2 regions of the Hyphomonas sp. ske169 genome follow, and region 1 is predicted to be linked to the other one. Evidence: predicted binding sites of a transcription regulator. Region 1 holds the regulator's gene; the other holds the start of a gene.

Region 1 (3,110 bases):
CAACCGGACGCGACGCAATATATGGTGTTGACGAATGGCGCCGCGACTTGGCAGCTCCATGCCGGGCCGAATGAGGCGGTGGCGACAGAGTTGCCGCCACAGACTTGGATTAAAGTGCGGATTGTCGCGATCGGGGACCAGGCAGACATTTTTGTCGGCGACATGTCCACGCCATTGATCCACGTCCCCGATTTGCGCAGCGTGAGTGCCTCCGGAAAAGTGGCGCTCTACGCGTCTGATCGACCCTGGATGCAGGAGACTGGCGCCTATTTCTCGAACATCACTGTTCGCGACGCGACTGCAAGTGACCAAATTATCGGGAAACCGGCAGAAACAGACCCGTTGCCAGACGGGCTCCTTAAATCGTTCGACGTCTCGGCTCCTTTTGCTGAGTCGGAGATCAGCGAGGCATACCAATTGCCAGTGCTCGACGTGATGGACACGCCTTGGACATCCCTGGCGGTTGAGAATGATGGTGTGGCCAATATTGCCCGGACGACACCGATCAAGGACGGAAAGAACACCGCCCTGCTGCGGTTCACCGTGTCCGCAGATGAAGCTAGCACACGCATGCTATCATTTGGGTATTCCGATCGCGTGAGACTGTTCGTGAATGGCGACCTGGTTTATTCGGGCAATGCAATGTGGCGCGCCCGCGATCATCGTTTTCTCGGTACAATTGCCTTGGTCGATCAGATCGCACTCCATCTTGAGCCGGGCGAAACAGAAATCGTCGCTGCCGTCTCAGAATCGTTCGGCGGGTGGGGCTTTAAAGCGGCGCTCTCAGAAGAATAGACCGCTGACCTGCGATCGGTTTCAGCGCATTGACCAAAAGTCTGTGCGCTGAAGCCTCATTCCCAGATTGAATCCCCCGTCTTCGCGCACTATTCAATCTAAATGAGCTCAGACACATCGATCATGCAGGCGTTGAACCAACGCTCGCGTGATATCTTCAAGCAAATTGTCGAGACCTATCTCGAAACTGGCGAACCGGTCGGGTCGCGAACATTGTCGAAAGCTGGGATCGAGCTTTCAGCAGCGTCGATCCGCAACGTTATGTCGGATCTAACCGACCTTGGCTTGCTGGATGCGCCGCATGTCTCAGCCGGGCGGATGCCGACGCATGCAGGCTTGCGACTATTCGTTGATGGCTTCCTAGAAATGGGCGATCCGGGCCAAGCCGACCGCGCTGCAATTGAAGGTCGCCTCAGTGGGGCGGGCCGCGATTTAAGCGGGGTGTTGAAAGAAGCCTCGTCGCTTCTGTCTGGCCTTGCAGGCGGGGCAGGGCTGGTCTCTTCACCCACTCAAGACGCGGCGGTTCGACATGTTGAGTTCGTCCCGCTCTCGACCGGCGAGGCCTTGTGTGTGCTGGTTAAAGAGCAAGGCGATGTCGAAAACCGTTTGGTCAAAATCCCGCCTGGTCTACCGCAAACCGTATTGATCGAAGCGGGGAATTATCTGGCGGCGCGGATGAAGGGGCGGACCCTACATGAAGCCGCCGCTGATGTGCGGACAGAAATTGCCAATCGCCAAGCGCAACTTGATGCGGCGGCAACGGATTTGGTGCAGCGGGGACTCGCCGAATGGAGCGGCGCCGCACCTGGAGAAGAGCGCCGGTTGATCATTCAGGGCCGCGCTAACCTGCTCGATGATACAGCCGCAGCCGAAGATATGGAACGGGTGCGCCAGCTCTTTGACGCCTTGGAGCGCCAACAAGGCTTGCTGGAAGTGCTCGATTCCACAAGAGATGCAGACGGGGTGCGGCTCTTTATTGGCTCGGAAAACAGTCTTTTTCCGCTTTCGGGTTCAAGCGTGATTGTGGCTCCCTATATGAACGCCGAACGTCAAGTTATTGGCGCCCTCGGCGTGATCGGGCCAACCCGGCTCAACTATGCGCGGGTGATTCCAATGGTTGACTATACAGCACGGATGGTTGGAGAGGTGCTCGGCAAGCACCGCCAAGAATGAGTGAATTGAAGCGATGAGTGACGAAACAGTCAAAGACGACGCCCCAGAATTGGGCCCAGACGCCAGCAAAGCGGATCTGAAAGCTGCCGCGGACGATATCTTAAAAGCGGCCAAAGCGAACGCACCTGCCGCGGATGAAGCGGTCGAAGAAGACGAGGTCGCGGAGATCGAAGAGCCAATTGAGCTGACTCCAGAACAGCAACTGCTCGCGCTCGAAGTCGAGAAGCAAGAGCTGCGCGATCAAATGCTGCGCGCCATGGCTGAGATGGAAAATCTGCGCAAACGTTCCGAGCGCGAGAAATCTGATGCCCGGGTCTATGCGATTGAGAAATTTGCCCGCGACCTGCTCAGCGTTTCAGACAATATGGCCCGGGCCCTTGAAGCGCTGCCGGAGAGCGAGCGAGACGCTCTGACTGAAGGCGGCAAAGGTCTGCTCGGCGGCATTGAGATGACGCAAAAAGAACTGCACACGGTCCTCACGCGCCATGGCGTCACCGCGATTGAGGTCGAGCCAGGCGCGGCGTTTGATCCAAACCTGCACCAGGCGGTCGCGAACATTCCATCTGAACACCCGAACGGCACGATCGCGAGCCTGTTCCAAGCAGGCTGGAAGATCGGCGATCGGACCTTGCGTGCCGCGATGGTCGCGGTGAGTGCGGGACAGACGAACTAGTTCGTTTTTAGCCGCCACGCTGTAACTGTTCCAGGCTGCCAATTAGGCACGATGATCATATCGCCAACACGGGTCAGGTCATTTTGGTAGGTCGGGATCTCTTCGGTGTTGTGGAGCTCGACAGTCTCGCCTTCGGGTGTCACATGCCAAATTTGGCCGGGCCAGCTTGAGACGAGATAGCCGCCAGTATCTAAAACCGCGATGCCGTCAGCATTCTCCATTCCGGTGGCGAGCTCAGTTAGGTCTCGAGCGCCGCGGGTCTCCAACAAGCTGCCTGAATCCATGGTTGCGATTAGCAATCGCTCGCCATCCGCGGTGAGCCCGTTGACGCCGCCCAGACGGTCATCTGCGAGCCATTCTTTGTAGCCGTTGACGTCGATCTGAAAGATCCGCGCCGACCCGGAATCACTCAAATAGACGCCGTTTTGCCAGACCGTGATATCGTTGAGAAACCCAGCGCCGTCGACTG
Region 2 (3,110 bases), 1.4 Mb from region 1:
CAGGATCGCGATGTCCTGCAGCATGGCTTTACGGCGATCACCGAAACCAGGCGCTTTCACAGCAGCGATTTTCAGACCACCGCGCAGCTTGTTGACAACCAGAGTTGCCAGCGCTTCGCCGTCTACGTCTTCTGCGATGATCAGAAGTGGGCGCTGAGACTGAACAACAGACTCAAGGATTGGCAGCATTGGCTGCAGTGAAGACAGTTTGCTTTCGTGCAGCAGGATGAATGGATCATCGAGCTCAGCCGTCATTTTGTCAGCATTGGTTACGAAGTAAGGAGACAGGTAGCCGCGATCGAACTGCATGCCTTCAACAACGTCGAGCTCAGTCTCGAGAGACTTGGCTTCTTCGACGGTGATCACACCTTCATTGCCGACTTTTTCCATCGCTTTTGCGATCATGTCGCCAATTTCAGCGTCGCCATTGGCTGAGATAGAGCCAACCATTGCGATTTCAGAATTGTCTTTCACTTTGCGCGAATGGTGCGCGAGATCTTTGACAACTTCAGCCGCTGCTTTGTCGATTCCGCGCTTGAGGTCCATTGGGTTCATGCCGGCAGAAACGCGCTTCATGCCTTCGCGAACGATGGCTTGTGCGAGAACGGTCGCTGTTGTTGTGCCGTCACCAGCAACATCATTTGCTTTAGACGCAACTTCGCGCAGCATTTGTGCGCCCATATTCTCGAACTTATCTTCAAGCTCGATTTCTTTTGCGACTGTGACACCGTCTTTCGTGGTGCGCGGGGCGCCGAAAGACTTTTCGATGACAACGTTACGACCTTTAGGGCCGAGCGTGACTTTTACCGCATCAGCCAGTGTATCCACACCGGCGAGCATTTTTTCGCGCGCAGAGGCGCCGAATTTTACGTGCTTGGCAGCCATAATGCTTACCTTTCAAATAGAATGATTGGAAAAAATGGGAGGCGAGGCTTAGCCCTCGATCACACCCATGATGTCGCTTTCTTTCATGATCAGCAGGTCTTCACCGTCGATTTTCACCTCGGTGCCACCCCATTTGCCGAACAGGATTTTGTCGCCAGCTTTGACGTCGAGCGGAACGCGCTCATTGTCATCACCGATCGCGCCATTGCCAACAGCAAGGACTTCGCCTTCTTGCGGCTTTTCAGTAGCGGTGTCTGGAATAATGATGCCACCAGCAGTTTTGGTGGCTTCTTCAACGCGGCGGACCAGAACGCGGTCGCCTAGTGGACGGAACTTCATGAGCAAACCTCTTGTTCGTCAGTTCATTGTGTTTGTTTCGTTAGCCCGATGCGAGCATTAGCACTCACACCCCTCGACTGCTAACGATGCGCTGCAGTTAGGTCCGGCGGCCCCGCGCGTCAACACTTTGTGAAGAGATTTTTTAGAGTCGTCTGCGTTTAGCGTCAGCGCCCGAGTTCCTGCTTCAGGAAGGCATTCTCCTGCCGGAGCGTCTGCAGCTCTTCCACCAAAGGGGTCAGGCTTGAGGATAATTCGGCTTCGGTAAAGCGCGGTGTGATGAATTGAGGGCAGTTCCAATCGAACGCTTCCACGTCGATTGTGAAGAGGCGTTCGACCTTGCCTTGGCCTTCGACCGCGAGTTCTGAGGCGAGATCCGGGTTTGCATCCGCCTCTTGCACGCGGGCCTTGCCGAGGAGTTTCAGGCGGGCGCGATTGGGATAATCCATCAGGAAAAGAGAAACACGTTTTTCGGTCTCAAGATTTCCCACCGAAACATATTGGCGATTGCCGCGATAATCCGCGAACCCGATTTGGGTGTCAGACAAGAGTTTCAGAAATCCGCGCGGGCCGCCGCGGTGCTGGATATAAGGCCAACCGTCTTCTGAGACCGTCGCCATATAAAAACTGTCGCGCATGGCGATAAAGGCCGCTTCTCGATCACTAAAGCCCGATGGAGTAGGGCGCGCGGTCATCCCGGCATACATCTCGCGCGAGCCGCGCGCTTCTTGCTCGGCTTTCACGTGTTCGGTGAAGGCGATGTCTCCGAAATGTTTCATGGTGCGCTCCTATGACGTCCACCGATTTAGGTGCGCGGTGTCAGCCAGCAAAGTCCGGCTTTGCCATATCATCTATGCAGAATGCGCAAGAGCGGCGGCGTGCGCCTAATTGGCAGCTTCGGCGTCGATCGCAGCGGTCACAAGCTTAAAGAAGTCTTCCCGTTTCGCATGCTCGCCATCGACATCGCCTAAGGCTGTGGTCCAATTGCTGTTGGTCGCGATCACGAGATTGCGGCTTGGGTCGATGAAGATGCCTTGCCCGAAAATGCCATCAGCGGCGAAAGCCCCATCATCATAAGTCCACCATTGATATCCGTATCCATGACCCGGCTCGCCATACCCAATGCGCGTCGTCGTGGCGCGCTCTAACCAATCCTCTGGCACCAGCCGTTCGCCATCGATCTGCGCGCCTTCCAAGATGAATTGACCAAAGCGGGCAAAGTCACGAGTCGCCGCTTGAATACAGCAGCCGCTAATCTCGGTACCGTCATCGTTGAGCAACCATGAGGCATGTTGCTGCATGCCATACGGCTTCCATACTTTCTCTGAGAGATATTCCGAGAGCGTCCGGCCCGTTGCTTCGCCGACCAGGACGCCGATGAGGTTGGTCTCGCCAGTTGAATAGTTCCAAACCTCTCCCGCCGGATGAGCGCGGGGCAAGGTCGCCATATAGCTGACCAAGTTCGACCCGCCATCTTCGGCGACATGAAGATTGAACTTGGCGACGTCAGAGTTAGGATCCGTATAAGTCTCGTCCCACGCCACGCCCGACGACATGGTCAAAAGCTGTTCGACCGTGACATCGTCATAGGCGGAGTTTTCGAGCCCGGAAATATATTTCGAGACAGGGTCGCTCAAAGATTCGATATCGCCTTCTTTGACCGCGATCCCAACCAGGGTGGAGGTAAAGGACTTGGCGACTGAGAAACTGGTCCAACGCCCATCATTTTGGAAGCCTAAGCCATATCGTTCCAGCCGGATCTTTCCGTCCTGAAGGACGACCAGGGCGGCATGGCGCTGCTCGGTCATATAGGCATCGATATCAATTGGCAGTGTCAGCGCCGGGCCCTCTTCTAAGAGGCTGACCGTGTTGGATGTCGGGATTTCGCG

Evidence for each region. Region 1 encodes HrcA, which represses chaperone genes, less so after heat shock. Its sites were predicted from a motif close to GTTAGCANTCNNCNNNGNNGANTGCTAAC; they were not measured.
Region 2: groES (co-chaperone GroES) is a predicted target of HrcA. The motif match lies at 1,281-1,309, and genes of this name have one in related genera.

The regions. Positions count from the first base shown of each region.
Region 1 is NZ_CP096146.1:2,553,119-2,556,228, forward strand. Features, by position in the region: gene MY069_RS12335 (hypothetical protein) at 1-795, shown strand, start outside; gene hrcA (heat-inducible transcriptional repressor HrcA) at 898-1,968, shown strand; gene MY069_RS12345 (nucleotide exchange factor GrpE) at 1,982-2,641, shown strand; gene MY069_RS12350 (SMP-30/gluconolactonase/LRE family protein) at 2,638-3,110, opposite strand, start outside.
Region 2 is NZ_CP096146.1:1,167,211-1,170,320, reverse strand. Features, by position in the region: gene groL (chaperonin GroEL) at 1-885, opposite strand, end outside; gene groES (co-chaperone GroES) at 934-1,224, opposite strand; gene MY069_RS05570 (pyridoxamine 5'-phosphate oxidase family protein) at 1,389-2,000, opposite strand; gene MY069_RS05565 (serine hydrolase domain-containing protein) at 2,106-3,110, opposite strand, start outside.